DNA from 4 places in the Micromonospora sp. NPDC048930 genome. Region 1 is predicted to be linked to each of the others. Evidence: riboswitches for the same ligand, from Rfam matches in the RefSeq annotation. Region 1 holds a riboswitch; each other region holds the start of a gene.
What was found. A riboswitch is a leader RNA that binds a small molecule or an ion and turns the genes downstream of it on or off. The one in region 1 is predicted to bind cyclic di-AMP.
Positions count from the first base shown of each region.

Region 2: it holds a riboswitch for cyclic di-AMP, as region 1 does, so the genes downstream of both, ACGFI9_RS24980 (C39 family peptidase) here and ACGFI9_RS07500 (coiled-coil domain-containing protein) in region 1, are expected to answer to the same signal.
Region 3: it holds a riboswitch for cyclic di-AMP, as region 1 does, so the genes downstream of both, ACGFI9_RS34885 (coiled-coil domain-containing protein) here and ACGFI9_RS07500 (coiled-coil domain-containing protein) in region 1, are expected to answer to the same signal.
Region 4: it holds a riboswitch for cyclic di-AMP, as region 1 does, so the genes downstream of both, ACGFI9_RS22735 (NlpC/P60 family protein) here and ACGFI9_RS07500 (coiled-coil domain-containing protein) in region 1, are expected to answer to the same signal.

Region 1 is NZ_JBICUB010000002.1:444,531-448,660, reverse strand. Features, by position in the region: gene ACGFI9_RS07505 (carbonic anhydrase) at 79-750, shown strand; gene ACGFI9_RS07500 (coiled-coil domain-containing protein) at 815-1,834, opposite strand; cyclic di-AMP (ydaO/yuaA leader) riboswitch at 1,840-1,970, opposite strand; gene ACGFI9_RS07495 (YibE/F family protein) at 2,125-3,435, opposite strand; gene ACGFI9_RS07490 (hypothetical protein) at 3,631-4,130, shown strand, end outside.
Region 2 is NZ_JBICUB010000010.1:109,077-113,206, forward strand. Features, by position in the region: gene ACGFI9_RS24970 (hypothetical protein) at 1-446, shown strand, start outside; gene ACGFI9_RS24975 (hypothetical protein) at 596-1,378, shown strand; cyclic di-AMP (ydaO/yuaA leader) riboswitch at 1,667-1,808, shown strand; gene ACGFI9_RS24980 (C39 family peptidase) at 2,008-2,847, shown strand; gene ACGFI9_RS24985 (alpha/beta fold hydrolase) at 2,962-3,714, shown strand; gene ACGFI9_RS24990 (CDP-glycerol glycerophosphotransferase family protein) at 3,705-4,130, opposite strand, start outside.
Region 3 is NZ_JBICUB010000024.1:53,782-57,911, forward strand. Features, by position in the region: gene ACGFI9_RS34875 (SRPBCC family protein) at 1-195, shown strand, start outside; gene ACGFI9_RS34880 (hypothetical protein) at 197-709, opposite strand; gene ACGFI9_RS34885 (coiled-coil domain-containing protein) at 816-1,883, opposite strand; cyclic di-AMP (ydaO/yuaA leader) riboswitch at 1,888-2,020, opposite strand; gene ACGFI9_RS34890 (cation diffusion facilitator family transporter) at 2,165-3,079, opposite strand; gene ACGFI9_RS34895 (HelD family protein) at 3,185-4,130, opposite strand, start outside.
Region 4 is NZ_JBICUB010000008.1:262,968-267,097, forward strand. Features, by position in the region: gene ACGFI9_RS22720 (helix-turn-helix transcriptional regulator) at 1-311, opposite strand, end outside; gene ACGFI9_RS22725 (SDR family oxidoreductase) at 411-1,175, shown strand; gene ACGFI9_RS22730 (endonuclease/exonuclease/phosphatase family protein) at 1,414-2,283, shown strand; cyclic di-AMP (ydaO/yuaA leader) riboswitch at 2,592-2,741, shown strand; gene ACGFI9_RS22735 (NlpC/P60 family protein) at 2,792-3,871, shown strand; gene ACGFI9_RS22740 (type II secretion system F family protein) at 3,882-4,130, opposite strand, start outside.

The DNA of each region.
Region 1 (4,130 bases):
ACGGTGGTCGCGAGGCCGCCTTCGCCGCCGGCCGGGCCGACCAGGTCGTTTCGCGCGAGGACGAAGGAAGGCAAGCCATTGACGCCGACCACTCCCGAACAGGCGCTCGCGGAGCTCTACGCCGGCAATCGCCGGTTCGTCACCGGTGCTCCCCGCCATCCCAATCAGGACGCCGGACACCGGGCCGCCGTCGCCGACGGCCAGCACCCCTTCGCGGTGATCGTCGGCTGCTCCGACTCCCGGCTCGCCGCCGAGATCATCTTCGACCGGGGCCTCGGTGACCTCTTCGTGGTACGGACCGCCGGCCACACCGTCGGCCCCGAGGTGCTCGGCAGCGTCGAGTACGCGGTCACCGTGCTCGGCACCCCGCTGGTCGTGGTGCTGGGCCACGACTCCTGCGGCGCGGTGCAGGCCGCCCGCGAGTCGGTGCGCACCGGCACCTCCCCGGCCGGGCATCTCGGCGCGCTGGTGGACGCGGTCGCGCCCAGCCTGCTGCGGGCCGCGCGGGAGGGCGTCGAGGACGTCGACGGGATCGTCGACATCCACATCGCGCAGACCGTGGAGGCCCTGCTGGCCCGTTCCGCCGTGGTCGCCGAGCGGGTGTCCGCCGGGCGGTGCGGGGTGGTCGGCATGTCGTACCGGCTCAGCGCGGGCGAGGTGCGGACGGTGGCCGAGGTGCCGGCTCGCACGCCGGCCACGGCGCTGCCCGTCGAGGCCACGGACCAGGCGCCCGCCGCCCTGGCCGGCTGACCCACGCCCGAACGACGAGGGGCCGTCCCGCGAACGCGGGACGGCCCCTGTCGGCGTACGTCGGCTACAGCAGCGACATGTGCACGTGGTCGGTGTGGTTGGAGGGTCCGCTGTACGACTTCCAGCCGGTCGCCGGGAACCAGATCTGCCGGTTCCAGATCACGTAGTAGATGCCCAGCCGGTCGGCGTTGCGGATGAGGAAGGCGGCGACGTTGTTGCCGTACATCCGCATGTCGTTGTTGTGCCAGGGGGAGAAGCCGCTCTTCTGCAGCGACCAGTCGCAGGCGCGGCCCTTCGGATGCTCCCACGGCCCGCCCGGCCGGTAGCAGCCCGCGAAGCGGTTGAAGCCGGCCCGCCTGACCTCCTTGTAGGCGTGCAGCGTGCGCGGAGTGACGCAGCCCGAGGTGGTCGGGTCGTTCTCGCTGCACGACTCGGGCTTCCAGTCACCGTCGGCCGTCCGGCCGGGACCGATCCGGGCGACCGGCGAGGTGGCCGAGACCAGGCCGCCGGTGAAACCCATCCCGCCGACCAGCTTCAGCGCCTTCTCCGTCTCGGCCTTCTCGCGGGCCATCACGTTGGTCTGCTTCTGCTGCTCCCGGACCTCGGCGTCGAGGGCGAGCTTGGCCCGCTCGGCGCGGGTCTTCGCCGCGTTGACCGCGGCGAGTTTCTGCGCGTTGACCATGTTCAGCTCGTCCAGCACGGCGACCCGGCGGACGAACGAGTCGGGCGATCTGCTCTCCAACAGCACGGTCATCACGCCCAGCCGGCCGGTCCGGTAGGACTGCGCCGCGATCGCGGTGACCTGCGGGCTCAGCGCGTCGAGTTCCTGCTGCGCCGCCCGGACCTCCAGGGCCAGTTGGAGCTGGCGCTTCTTCGACTTCTCCAGCTTGGTCTTGGCCTGGAGAAAGTTGCGGTTCGCGTTGGCGATGGCCTCGCTGATCAGCGGCGGATCGTCGTCCTCCGCGTGCCCCGAGGGGGTGGGGGTGTTCGGCGCGGCCAGCGCCGGGGCGGGCCCGGCGAAGACGGCGCATGCGGCGAACACGGCCACCACGGGTGTCAACCAGCGGCGCAGGGGTGCCGTCAACAGTGTTCCCTTCCGTCGACCGCCGACCGGGTTAGCTGCCGGGTTCGGGACGGAAGCGGCCCCTACCGCTCGCGCGGATTCACCCCAGATACCTGGTTCCCCGGCTCGCCCGTGGGCGATTGGGCGGTGGCACCGCTGGCGCCGCTGCGCGCCTTCGGCGGTAACCGGCAGCGAGGTTACCTGAGAGTCCGGGCGGGGATCTACGTCCGGAAGCCGACCAGAAGCCCTATTTCGTCGTGGCCCTGCGTGACCAGCATCGCGTTTGAACCCGGTGGTCACGCTGCGGAGTGTCACCATGCGGCCTCCGTGGTCCTCTCCGGCCCGCGCCGCCCGCCGAGTGCCGCCAGGGCATCGTCCCGCCCGACCGACGGGCGTGGCGTGGTCGGCTCCGGCGGCGCGCCGGCCGGCGCGGCGGCACCGCCCCGGCCGGCGGTGGTCACCACCGCGGCCAGCCCGGTGGTCAGCGGTACGGCGGCGATCAGCCCCAGCGTGGCCACCGCGCTGCGGACGATCTCCTGGGCCATGAACTCGCTGGTGAGGATCTGGCTGACCGGCCGCGAGTCGGCCACCAGCAGGAGCAGCAGCGGCAGCGACGCCCCCGCGTACGCCAGCACGATCGTGTTGACCGTGGAGGCGATGTGCGCCCGGCCCACCCGGGTGGCCGCCCGGTAGAGCTGCACCCGCGACAGGCCGGGGTTCGCCTGCGCCAGCTCGGTCACCGTGGCCGCCTGGGTGACCGTGACGTCGTCCAGGACGCCCAGCGAGCCGATGATGATGCCGGCCAGCAGCAGCCCGTGCAGGTCGACGTCCCGCTGGAACATGGACAGCGTGGTGGCGTCCTCGCTGCCGAAGCCGGTGAGGTGGGTGGCCGCGGTGGCCAGCGTGCCGAGCACCCCGGTGAGGACCAGGCTGCCCAGGGTGCCGAGGACCGCCACCGAGGTCTGCGCGGTGATCCCGTGGGTGAGGTAGAGCACCACGAACATGATCAGCGCGGCGCCGACGATCGCCACCAGCAGCGGTGGCTGGCCGGCGCCGATCCCGGGGAGCACGAAGCCGAGCAGGATCGCGAAGCTCGCGACCAGGCCGCCCAGCGCGGCCAGCCCGCGCCAGCGGCCGAACGCCACGATGGCGACGGCGAACAGCGCGGCCAGCCAGACCAGCGGCGTGCCGCGCTGGTGCTCGGCGATGTTGTAGCTCTTCGTCGCCGGGTCGGCCGGGTCCACCAGCTCGACCAGGATGACCTTGTCGCCGACCTCGACCCGGGGCGCGCCCGGTCCGGACGGGACCGGCGCCTCGACCTGGCGTCCGGCGTCCGGCCCCTGCTCGGCGGCGACCGTGACCGTGCCGCACGGACCCGCCGACCCGCCCGGACCCCCCTCCGGGGTCTCCGGGGTCACCGGGCAGGGCTCGGTCACCACCCGGGTCACCGTGCCGTGGTAGCGCGGCAGTTCCGGGCCGCCGGCCGGCTCCGGGGTGTCGCGGGGCCAGAGCACCAGCGCGGCGATCACCGTGAGCGCGAAGAGCGGCAGCACCGTCGCCATGAGCAGCCGTCGTACGCCCGGCGGGGCGGGCGGAACGGAACGGGTGTGGTCGGCGCCCATGGCGAGTCTCCCAACGATTCACAGCGGGATACGTGTCACCCGGTCGTCCGGTTCACCGGCCGGGGTGCCCGCGGGATGTCGCAGGCCTGGTCGTCGTCGGGAATGGTAGCCACCCGGCCTCGGGGCGCGGCCGACCCGGGCCGGGCCCGGCGGTTCCGGCCGGCCCGGCCGGCGGCACCGGTTACCGTGGTGGCCGTGGCGACGGAGGCGGCGGTGACCGGACGGTGGGTCCGGCTCCTGCTGCTGCTCTGCACCCTGGTCGGGCTGACCGCGATGCACACCCTCGGCCACGGCGGGCACGCCCCGGCCGACCAGGACACGGGGCACGGCATCGCCCACCACCCGGCCCCCGTCGAGCCGGCCACCCCTGCGGGCCTCGCCGCGATGGCGGATCTGCCGGCCATCGCCGGGATGGCCGTTCATCCGGGGCTCGCCGGCATGGCTCCGGACTGCGCGGGTGACGGCTGCGCGGTGCGCGCCCTCCCGCTCGGGCACCTCGGCGGCGACCCGTCCGGCTGGAGCGTCTGCCTGGCGGTGCTCGGCGCGTTCGCCGTCGCGCTGCTGGCCGCCGTGCTGCTGCGGGCCCGCTCACACACGGCCGGCCCGACCGTCGACGGGCCGTTCCGCGTCGCCTCCGGGTCGCGCGCCCCGCCCACCCGGCCGTACGGGCTACGCCTCGCCGCGGCGTCGGTGCT
Region 2 (4,130 bases), on a different contig from region 1:
GCCTGGCCGTGGTGGTCGCCTGTTCGTTCGGCGCCGCCACGCTGCCCCTCGGCACTGCCGCGACCGCCCAGGCCGCATCCCATCCGGTGGATGGGCGCCGTCTCCCGATCGTCCAGGTGGCCCAGTCCGTTGCCGCCCTCCCCGGGCACGCCCTCCGGCCGGTGATCCACTGGTCCGGCCCGGCCCTCGCCGCCGCGACCGCCCCGAGCGCACGGCTCACCCGGGCTGCGAGTGCCCCGGCAGTCGGTGTGGTCGGTTCCCGCGCCACGGATGTCTCCATCCTGGGACCTGGGGGGTCGGACCGGGAGTTGGCCGGGTTCCTGGCGGTCGGCGGGCCGGCCTCGGCAGCGCAGCGGTCGGCCGAGGTGATCCCGGCCCAGGAGCGGCCTGTTCCGGTCGGGCTGACCCCGGCGACCGTCGGCTCCCGGGCCCCGCCCGCCCGCTGACCGCCGGGCGGGCCCGGCCCGTCTCGCCGTACCACCGAACCTCACCCCCGCATCCGCCCGACGGCGGCCCGGCGGCGCCCACTCCGGTCGCGCCCCGCGTCCACGGGCCGTGCGGACCTCCACCACGACGTTCCCGTGAGGTGCCGACCATGGAAAAGACCCTTCTCTACCACTTCCTCACCGCCGTCCCCGAGGCCGCCGCCATCTGGTCCGCCCTGCTGCTGCTCGCCCTCGGCGTCCTCGCCGCGCTGGTCGCCCGGCCGGAGCGGGACACTCCGGCCGAGGTGGCCCCGGACCCGGCCGCCGAGGAGGCCGCCCGCCTCGCCGACCTGCGCCGGTACGCCGACGAGGTGGCGGTGGCCGCCGCCGGGGCCGCGCAGAACGCCCGCCGCCGGCGCGAGCAGTGGCTGGCCGCCCAGGGCGAGGCCGACCGGGCCTGGCGGGGGTACGACGAGGCCGAGGCGGCCGCCCGCCGCCTCGCCGGCGCCGCCGTGCTGCCCGCGCCGCGTACGCCCCGCACCCCGGCCGAGTACGCGCTCCGGGAGCGGTGGCTGCACCACGCGGCGATGACGGCGCACTGGCGGGGCGACCTGACCGCGCGGCAGCTCGCCGACGTGCTGGCCCACCGCAACGGCTGGGATCCCCGCCGGCACCCGGCCGAGCAGGAGATCGTCCTCGCCCGGGCGGTACGCGACCACCGCCGGGCGGGCTGGCGGGCGGCCGCCGAGCGGGAGCAGCGGGCGTGGCGGGACGCCGAACTGGCCGCCGAGGCGGCCCGGACCCTGGCCGCCGAGGCGTACGCGGCCGCGATGGCGGTGCGTCCGGGCGCCGGGGCGCCGCGTCCCGCCGTGCCGGTCACGGCGCGCCCGGCCCCGGTGCCGGCCGGTGCCACCGTGCCGGCCGCCCGGTGGCGCCCGGCCCGGGTCGGCTGAAATTGTTACCCGAATGCGGTGAGCCCGGTCACGGTTCGCCCGAAACGGTCATCGGGAACAGCCCGGGCGATCGACTCCCGCAATTCCGGGTCGGTCGCCGCCGGATGTCCGATTGTTGCCCGACAGTTCCGACAGAACTGCTCGTCCCATTGAGTGACATCAGTGACGACCTGTTCCGGTCAGAGTAATGATGTTCGAGGTTTACGCAGGTGGGAGTGCTTGGCAGGAGGAGTACCCACCGGTAGTGTCGGCGCGTCCGGTGCGGTTTTCGATCGCAAGTGGCGACGCCGTGCCGACCCGCTCAATCGTGATCTCACGAACCGGGGACCCAGTGCAACACCGGGGTGAATCCGCGAGCCACGGCCCGCGGTAGGGCGTACTTCCCGCCCGAATCCGTCAGCTAACCCGGTAGGCGGTGAAGGAAGGAGTTCCCATCCTCGTGCCGACCACCCCCCGATCCTCCCCACGCCTCCACGGCGCCCCGGTGCCGGCGCTCGCCTGACGGCGAGCGAGTCCCGCACCCCCCCCGCCCGGCCCCGCCGGGCGCTCCCTTCCCCGCGGCCACCCCGCCCTGCAGCGCGCGTGAGTCTCTCCGCGCGTCGGGCCGGCGTGTGCCGCTCCGGCCCCCCGTGGAGGAACACGTGAAGCACCGAATGAAGCGTCAGCTGCGGCGCGTCGTGACCGAGCACCCGTACCGGATCGTCGCCGGCTCCGCCGCGGCGCTCGTGCTGGCCGGTGGCGTCGGCACGGCGATCGCCGCCAGCGACAACTCGCCGGTCCGTCAGGAGAAGACCGCCGCCGTCGCCGAGCTGGGCCCCCGCCTCGGTGAGGCCGCCAGCCGCGCGGAGGCCCGGATCGCCACCCCGACCTCCCCGTCCGCCTCGCCGAGCGCGTCGCCGACGGCGAAGGCCAGCACCGCCACGGCGGACCCGGACCTGACCAAGAAGGCGAAGCCGAAGCCGCCGTCGACCAAGGTCCTCGACTACACCTACGAGGCGCAGACCGCCTACTGGAACTGCGGCCCGGCCGCCGTGCGCAACGCGCTCAGCGCGAGCGGCGTCGAGACCACCCAGGACGCCATGGTCGCGCCGCTGAACGCCGGCGAGAACGGCACCAACTCGGCCGAGGACACCACCCGCGGCCTCAACCAGATGGTCAAGGGCAGCCCGTACCGGACCCACATGATCCCCGGCCCCCCCACCCCCGCACAGATGGACCAGCTCCAGGCCGACGTGGTCAAGGCCATCACCGACGGCCGTGGGGTGGTCGCCAACATCGTCGGCTCCGCGACCGACACCGACGGCGGCTGGCACTCCTTCCCCGGCGGCCACTACATCGCGGTGGTCGGCTACAAGAACGACGGCCGGACCGTCCGGATCGCCGACTCGGCGGACCCGTCGCTCCCCGCCTACTGGATGACCACCATCGACCTGGCGAACTGGATGGCCACCCGCGGCTACTCCGCCTGATCGCCCCTTCCCCGACGGGCCCGGCTCTCCCGAGCCGGGCCCGTCGTCGTCTGTCCGACTCCCACCGCAGTCCGCTCTCGCGCGTCGTGTCCGTCCGGTGGCACACTGCGCCCTATGGGTGAGGCGACGGGTACCCGCCATCTGCTGCTGTTGCACGGCATGGGGGCCACCGGTGAGGTGTGGCTGCCCTGGGCGCCGCTGCTGGAGCGCCGCTGGGCGGGGCGCTGGCTCGCCCCCGACCTGGCCGGCCACGGCTGGTCGCCGCCGCTGCCGGATTACTCCTTCGAGGCCCTCGCGCGCCGGGTGGTGGAGGGGCTGGGCCCGGTGGCCGAGCGGCTCGGCCCCCGGGACCGGCTCGTGCTGCTCGGGCACTCGCTCGGCGGGGTGGTGGCGCTGGCCCTGGCCGCGCGGACCCGGCGCCTGCCGGTGGACGCCGTGGTGGGCCTCGGCATCAAGGTCGCCTGGTCCCCTGCCGAGCTGGAGAAGGCCCGCGAGCTGGCCGCCCGGCCGGTGACCTGGTTCGCCAGCCGGGACGAGGCGGCCCGCCGCTACCTGCGGGTCTCCGGGCTGGCCGGGTTGTTCGCCCCGGACCACCCGGTGGTGGACGCCGGGCTGCGCCGGGAGGACGGCCGCTGGCGGCTGGCCATGGATCCGGCCGCGTTCGCGGTGGGGGAGCCCCGGCTGCCCGCCCTGCTGGCCGCGACCGACGTGCCGGTGCTGCTGGCCCGGGGCGAGCATGACCCGATGGTGTCCGACGCGCAGCTCAAGGAGTTGGGCGTGCCGGTCGCCACGCTGCCGGGGCTCGGCCACAACGCGCACGTCGAGGATCCCGAGGCGGTGCTCGCCCTCCTCGACGCCTACCACTGACCTCCGGTCAGGCGGTGGGGGAGAGCGGCGAGCCGTCCTGGGCGGACCGTGTCGGCGGCGCGCGGCGCGGGCGGGTTCCACCCCGGCTGGAGTTCCCGCCGGGCGGCGTCGAGGAACGCCTCGGCGTACGAGTCCTCGGGGAAGTCGCCGAGGTAGCGGGCCCGGGTGACCCAGCGATCCGCCGCCTTCGGGTCGGTGTCGAGCAGCGCGGTCAGCACGTCGTCCACGTTGGACATGTCCCGGCGCAGCACGTAGCCCGAGCCGGCGAGCGGGAACCGCGCGACGAAGTCCGGGCCGTCGACGCCCATGTCGGTCACCGCGTACGGCTTGCCGGAGTAGAGGTAGTCGGAGATGACCCCGGAGACGTCCGAGATCAGCGCGTCGGACCGGTTCACGCACTCGGTCAGGGTCAGCTC
Region 3 (4,130 bases), on a different contig from region 1:
CAGCAGCCGGCCACCACGGTGCGCAACCACACCCGGCTGCGGGACGAGCCCGACGGCGTGGTGCGGATCGACGTGGAGATCACCCTCTCCGCCCCGGCGCCCCTGTTCGGGTACGCCTTCCGGCAGGCCCGCGCGGCCCACCTCGGCCTGGCCAGCCGGCTCGGCGCCACCCTGGAGCAGGGGCGCCGGGCCTGACTCACGCGCCCCGGCCGGCCGGCACCGCGCGCCGGGCCGCCGGCACGGTCGCCCGGCGCAGCCGCCCCCACGGCTTGTACGTGGAGAGCACGGTGGCGATAAGCAGCAGGGTGGTGGAGACGCCCGGCGCGACGACCAGGTCGACCCGCAGGTGGGCGTCGGCCGCGGCGCCGAGGTCGCCGAGGTGCCGGACCCGGGGGGTCAGCAGCAGGAGCACCAGCCCGAGCATGACGGTGGTCAGGCCGAACTTGACCAGCACCCAGCGCCAGCGCAGCAGGCCCCAGGGGGTGAGCAGCGCGCTCGCCACCCCGACCAGCCAGACGGCCACGCTGAGCGGCGCGAACAGCCAGGTGACCAGCAGCCCGGCGGTCGGGTAGACCACCTCGGGGTCGGCCCCGCGCAGCCCGGCGATGCCCAGGGTGAGCAGTACCAGGTCCGCGCCGAGCCAGCCCAGCGAGGTGACCAGGTGCAGGGTGAGCAGGGCCTTGCGCCCAGCGGGGGAGAGTCGGCTCATGCTGCCGATCCTGCTTGGCCGGATTCGTCGCGTCGTGGGGCCGGTGTCGACATCCGGCGTACGTCACCGGACGTAGGGTGGCCCGCCAGGGGCGGGCCACCCCGGGTCAGTAGACCGACAGGTGCACGTGGTTGGTGTGGTCGCTGGACGGGTCGCCGTTGCCGCCGCTGTACGCCTTCCACCCGCTGCTCGGCAGCCAGATCTGCTTGTACCAGATCACGTAGAGCACGGCGAGCGCGTCGGAGTTGCGGATGAAGTAGGCCGCCAGGTTGTTGCCGTACGTCTTGTCGCCGCCGGTGGCCACCCCGCCGAAGCCGTCCTGCTGCGCGGCGAAATCGCACGCCCGGCCCTTCGGGTGCTCACCCGAGCCGCTGGGCCGGTAGCAGGAGACGTACCGGGTGAACCCGGCGGCCTTGGCCTGCTGGAGCGCGTGCAGCGTACGCGGGGTGATGCAGCCGTCGGCGGGCGTCGGGTCGTTGACGCTGCACGACTCCGGCGGCCACGAGCCGTCGGCGTTGCGCGGCGCGGGGGTCGCGTTCGCGGTCGACGTGCCGCGGGTGCCGCTGCCGTCCGCGGTCGCCGCCCGCCTGTTGGCCACCTCCAGCGCGTGCTCGGCCTGCTGCTTGCGCTTGGCCATCACCGCGACCTGCTTGCGCTGCTCCTGGATCTCGCCGTTCAGCGCGGCCTGGGTGCGGGTGGCCCGGTCCCGGGTGTCGATCAGGTCGCGCAGTGCCCGGTCCTCGTGGGCGGCGACCTGCTCCAGCGCGGCGGCCCGGTCCAGGAAGCCCTCCGGGCTGCCGGCGCCGAGCAGCGCCGAGGCGGTGCCGAGCCGCCCGCTCCGGTACGCCACCGCGGCGATCTCGCCGACCTTGGCGTCACGGGTGCCCAGCTCGGTGTTGATGGTGGCGAGCTGGGTGTTGAGCTGCTTCTGCCGGGCCACCGAGCGGTTCAACGCGGTCCGCGCCTCCAGCCAGCCCTTGCTGGCCGCGTCGAGCTGGGCGCGCAGGGCCGGGGTGCCGCCCTCGTCGTCGCCGGGCGCGGCGGCGAGCAGGCCGGTCGGGGAAGCCGCCGAGGCGGGGGAGACCGGCAGGGCCGCGACGCCGAGGGCGAGCGCCGCGACGAGCAGGGCCGCCAACCGGGCGACCGTCCGTCGTACAGGTGCCACTGATGGCATTCAGGTGTCCTTCCGTCAACCGCCGACCGGGTTAGCTGACGGGTTCGGGACGGAAGATCCCTACCGCTGACGCGGATGCACCCCAGGTACGTGGTTCCCCGGCTCGCCGTGCTCCGGCGATTAGGCGACGGCCACCTCCGGGCGCCGGTGGGCGCCGCCCGGCGGAGGCCGCGACCGAGCCTACCGGCGGGTCGCCGGGCCGGCCCCGGTCGCGGGGCGGTCAGCGGCGGTCAAAACCGGCATAAGTGCACAATAGCCACTTGGATTTAAGATTGCCCTAATTACCACTCGACTTGCCCGCAGGCCCCGGCGGACGCTCCGGGTTCGATCTGCAACGTGGCGTGCTCGATGCGGAAGTCCTCGTGCAGGGCGGCCCGGGCCGCCGCCAGCACGTCGCCCACCTCCGCGCCGGGAGCCATGGTGAGGTGTGCCGAGGCCACCTCCATGCCGGAGGTGAGCGTCCAGACGTGCAGGTCGTGCACCTCCGCGACGCCGGGCACGGCGGCCAGCCGGTCGTGCACCGCGGTCACCTGGAGGTGTTCCGGGGCGGCCTGCACCAGGATGCGCACCGCGGCCCGGCCGAGCCGCCAGGTGCGCGGCAGGATGAACAGCCCGATCGCGACCGCGACCAGCGGGTCGGCCCACCACCAGTCGGTGAGCGCGATGAGCAGGGCGGCGCCGATCACGCCGAGCGAACCGAGCAGGTCGCCGAGCACCTCCAGGTACGCCCCGCGCAGGTTGATGCTCTCCTCCGCGCCGGAGCGCAGCAGCGCGAAGGCGGCGAGGTTGGCGAGCAGGCCGAGCAGCGCCACGGCGAGCATCGGCCCGGCGAGGACCTCCGGCGGCTCGCCGAACCGGCGGACCGCCTCGACGAGGACGTAGACGGCGACCGCGCCGAGCAGCACCGCGTTGGCCAGGGCGGCCAGCACCTCCAGCCGGTAGAGCCCGAAGGTGCGCTGCGGGTCGGTGTCGGCGCGGCGGGTGGCGGTGATCGCCGCCAGGGCCATCCCGATGCCCAGCACGTCGGTGAACATGTGCCCGGCGTCGGAGAGCAGGGCCAGCGAGCCGGTGGCGAACGCCGCCACCGCCTCGACCAGCATCAGCGCGGAGAGCAGCCCGAACGCGGCCCAGAGCCGACCCCGGTGGCGCTGCGCGGCGTTGGCCACCGCGCCGCTGTGGTCATGACCTGCGCCCACGCCCACACCCTCTCGTCTCTCGCCCCGCCCGGGCTCAATCTATGCTCACATCGCTATGTATGCAAGTGACGGTCGGCTGTCGGCGCCCGTGAGCGGGAGCCGTCGTCAGCCGACCGGGTCGAGCGTGGTGAGGCGCTGGGTGGCCCGGGAGAGCGCCACGTAGAGCGTCCGCACCCCGGAGGGGTCGGCCCGGATCTCGCTCGGGGCGATCAGCGCCACCCCGTCGTACTCCATGCCCTTGGCCTCGAGGCTGGTCACCACCTGGAGCCGGGTGTCGCCGAGGTCGCCCAGCCAGCCGGCCACCTCGTCCCGGCGCGGCACCGGCGTGATCACGCCGACCGTGCCCTCGACCTCGGCCAGCAGCGCGCGGACCGCCGCCACGGTGGCTGGCCGCAGCTCGGCGGGGGACACCGCCAGCTCGACCGGCGCCACCCCGGTGGAGCGCACCGCGGTGGGCAGCGGCAGGTCCGGGTAGAGCCGGCGGATCTCCGCCGCCGCCACCGCGAAGATCTCCGCCGAGTTCCGGTAGTTGGTGGTCAGCTCGTACCGGTACCGGCGGCGGCGGCCCAGCGCCTGGTCGCGGGCCCGGGTCAGCTCCTGCGGGTCGCCCGTCCAGGCGGTCTGCGCCGGGTCGCCGACCACGGTCCAGGAGGCCAGCCGGCCGCGCCGGCCGATCATCCGCCACTGCATCGGCGAGACGTCCTGGGACTCGTCGACCACCACGTGGGCGTAGTCGCGGTAGTCCTCGGGGCGCTCCCGGGCGGCGGCCCGGGCCGCGCGCTGCCGGTCGGCGTACGTGCTCAGCTCGCGGACGCCCCCGGCGAGCTGGAACGGGTCACGCTTCGGCTTCCGCCGCTGGACCGGCTTGCCGAGCAGCGCGTCCAGCTCGTCCAGGAGCGCGATGTCGGCGATGGTCAGCCCCTCGGTGTCCAGGCTCCGGTACGCCTCGGTCAGCAGCCGGATCTCCGTCCCGGACAGCACGCCGCCGGCGTACCGGCGCAGCCGCTCCGGGCGGGCCAGCCAGCCGAGCACGTGCCGGGGGTGCAGCCGG
Region 4 (4,130 bases), on a different contig from region 1:
GGGGCGACGTGCGTCGCCACGGACACCGAGGTCGGGGCGTTCTGCCCCGCCACCCGGAACAGGTAGTCGCGTTCACCGCCGGTCAGCCGCAGCGCCCGGGCGAGGGAGGCGAGCATCTGCGGGCTCGGCTGCGGGCCGCGCTGCTGTTCGAGCCGGGTGTAGTAGTCGGTCGACATGGCGGCGAGGGCGGCCACCTCCTCCCGGCGCAGGCCCGGAGCGCGCCGGCGGGCGCCGGCGGGCAGCCCGACGTCCCCGGGCTGCAGCGTCTCGCGGCGGCGGCGCAGGAAGTCGGCCAGTGCTGCACGGTCCATGAGCCCAGTATCCGGCGGCGGCGGGGACGAACCAGGGATTACCGATCCCCCGATGACCGGTCTCTTAATCCGCCCGGCAGGATCGGCCAGGCTCGGGGCATGAACATTTCCGGGAACACCATCTTCATCCCCGGCTCCACGAGCGGGATCGGTCTCGCCCTCGCGCTGGAGCTGCAGGCCAAGGGCAACACGGTGATCGTCGGCGGCCGGCGCACCGACCTGCTCGACGAGATCGCCGCGGAGCACCCCGGCATCGACACCGTTCAGATCGACACGGCGGACCCGGCGAGCATCGAGTCCGCGGCGAAGCAGGTGCTGGCGCGGCACCCGGAGCTGAACGTTCTGGTCACGATGGCCGGCATCATGCGCGTCGAGGACTGGCACCAGCCCGAGTCGTTCCTCGCCTCGGCCGAGTCGATCGTGACGACCAACGTGCTCGGCCCGATCCGGCTGATCGCCGCGTTCATCGCGCACCTGCGGTCGCGGCCGGACGCGACGATCATGACCGTCTCCTCGGGCCTGGCGTTCGCGCCGCTCAAGGTCACCCCGAGCTACAACGCGTCGAAGGCCGCGATCCACATGCTCAGCGAATCGATCCGGCTGCAGCTCGCCGACACCAGCGTGAAGGTCGTGGAGCTGGAACCGCCGGCCGTCCGTACGTCGCTGCTGCCCGGCCAGGAGACCAGCGAGTTCGCGATGCCGCTCGACGAGTTCGTGGCCGAGGTCGTCGCGCTGCTCGAGTCGCAGCCGGACGCGAAGGAGATCCAGGTCGAGCGGGTGAAGTTCCTCCGGTACGGCGAGGCGCGCGGCGACTACGACCAGGTCGTCGCGACGCTCAACGCGGCCGACCCGCACGGAAAGTAGGCCCGGACGCCCGTCCGTCTCCCGAGCCCACGGGCATCTGGTGCCACCACGATCTGTGAGGGCCGGTCGCGAGCGACCGGCCCTCCGCGTTTCCGCGATGGCGTGCCCGGACGAGCGTGGCCGTCGAAGCGCCACCGGCTGGTCATACCGGCTTCGGCAGGAGATCATCGATGACTCCACGAGCGGCATTTAGCGTGTATTGCGCCCCGAACCGGGGTAAACCATGCGGGAGGACACCTTGAGACTGACCCTTCACCGCCGCGTCCTGCTCGGTGCGGCGCTCGCCGTCACGCTGGCAGCGCTGCCGCTGGCCACACCGGCCGGCGCGGCCGAGCCCGCGGGATCGGAAGCGCCGCCCGTGGCGCTGCGCGTGGCCACCTACAACATCCATGCCGGGGCCGGCGAGGACAACGTCTTCGACCTGGCCCGGACCGCGGAGGCGATCCGGGCGCTGAACGCCGACGTGGTCGGCCTTCAGGAGGTCGACGTCCACTGGGGAACCCGCAGCAACTTCGTGGACGAGGCCCAGGAGTTGGCCGACCGGCTGGGTATGCAGGCGTTCTTCGCGCCGATCTACGACATGGATCCGCTGACCGCCGGTGCGCCCCGCCGTCAGTACGGGGTCGCGGTCCTCAGCCGCTACCCGATTCTCGATGCCGAGAACCACGAGATCACCCGGCTCTCGACCCAGGTGCCCGACCCGGTACCCGCTCCGGCGCCGGGCTTCGCCGAGGTGACGATCAACGTGCGGGGTGCGCACGTGCACGTGTACTCCACGCACCTCGACTACCGGGCGGACCCGACCGTGCGGCGCATGCAGGTCGCGGACACGCTGGACATCCTGGCCGCCGACTCCGGGCCGAAGGTGCTGGTCGGCGACCTCAACGCGGAGCCCGGGGCGCCCGAGTTGGCCGCCCTGTGGCAGGACCTGCGTGACACCGCCCCGACCGGCGGCAAGACGTACCCGGCGATCAATCCGGTGAAGCGGATCGACGTCATCGGCACCTCGCCGGACATCAGCGTGGTGGGCACGAACACCATTGCGACCTCGGCGTCGGACCACCGGCCGGTGGTCAGCGACCTCCTGCTGCACCAGCGCGGCAACTGATCACGGCCGCCAGGGGGTGCTCCGGTCATGGGACCGGAGCACACCTCGGCCTGCTGCGACCCCGGGAAAACCGCTGAGCCTCACCCGGGGATCGCCGGGAGGAAACAGGACGCAGGTTGCCGCCCCAAATTAGGGCCGATTAAGAATTCGATTAGCGAAGACTTATGGTACGCATAATCCCGGCACCCAATGTGCCCGCCTGACCGCGCAGAGAATTGGCGTCACCGGCTCGTTGATTTCCTCGGGCTGCCCTCACTAATGTTGATCAGCGTCCGTTCCGGATGTCGGTCTCCACCTGGAGTTCCCCGGGACGGTCACCGCCGAGTCGCTGGACGTCACTGGCGTCGCCAGGCGAGCCGGGGAACCACCGTAGTTTCGGGGTGAATCCGCATCAGCGGTAGGGCGCCTTCCACGCCCGAACCCGTCAGCTAACCCGGTAGGCGGTCGAGGTCGGTGCAGCGTGACGTGCGTCGGCCCCGAGTGGAAGGAGCCGAGCCCGTTGCCACCCGTGCGCACCCGGCCCGCCGGATCGCGGCTGTTCACCAGAATCCTCGCCGTCGCGGCGGCGGCCATGGTGGCCGTCGGACCGGCGGCCCCCGCCCACGCCGCGCCGTCGGCCGCCGATGTGCAGAAACAGATCGACGCGGCGTGGCAAAAGCTCGAACCCGTTATCGAGCAGTACAACAAGGTCCGGACAGACCTGACCGCGAACCAGCGTAGATCGGCCGAACTGAGCCGGAGGATCGAACCGCTCGGCAGGTCGGTGGAGGTCAGCAGGAACCGGGTCCAGGAGATTCTGGCGGGTTACTACAAGCAATCGAGGTCACTTTCCACATTCAATGCCCTACTGACCCCCGGCACGCCGCCGACCGCGTTCGGGGATCAGCTCGCACTCGTGAATCAGGTGGCGAATTCGGAGCAGCGACAGATCACCCGGCTGTCCGCCGAGCAGGCGACCTACGACGCCGACAAGGAGAAGATTGACGCGCTGATCGCCATACAGCAGCGCCAGCAGGCCCAGCTGGCGGCGCGCAAGAAGGCCATCGACGCCGAGATCAAGCGGCTCAACGCGCTACACCGGCAGATCGCTGCCGCGGACGCGGCCAAGGCGGCCGCGGAGGCCGCGGCGGCCAGAGCCGCAGCCGCCGCGCAGTCAGCCGCCACCACGAGCAGCACCTCCCCCATCACGGGGACCAGTCCGCTGTTCATCGGTGGGAAGTGCCCCGCCGTCCCCATCACCGGCAGCGGCGGCGTCGCGGCCAAGACCGCGTGCAAACAGATCGGCAAGCCGTACGTATGGGCGGCAAACGGCCCGGACTCGTTCGACTGCTCCGGCCTGACCCAGTACGCGTGGGCTGCGGCCGGAGTGCAGCTGGACCATTACACAGGTTCTCAATGGACCGCGGGCGTGGCGGTGAGCAAGGCGAACCTTCGCACGGGTGACCTCGTCTTCTTCTACTCGGATCACCACCACATGGGTATCTACGTCGGCAACGGACTGCTCGTCCACGCCCCGCACACCGGGGACGTGGTCCGCATGGCCCAGCTGTCGACCATGCCCTACAGCGGCGCCCGCCGCCCCGGCTGACCGTCCGGGGTCACTTGAACAGGCCGCTGTGCAGGATGTTGATCACACCGGGTCCGAGCACGACGATGAACAACGACGGGAAGAGGCAGAACACCAGCGGGAAGAGAATCTTCACCGGCACCTTCTGGGCCAACTCCTCGGCCCGCTGCCGCCGCCGTACGCGCATTTCCTTGGCCTGCTCGCGCAACACCTTGGCGACCGGAATGCCGAGTTCGGTGGCTTGGACCATGAGCGCGCAGAAGGTCTTCAGCTCGACGAC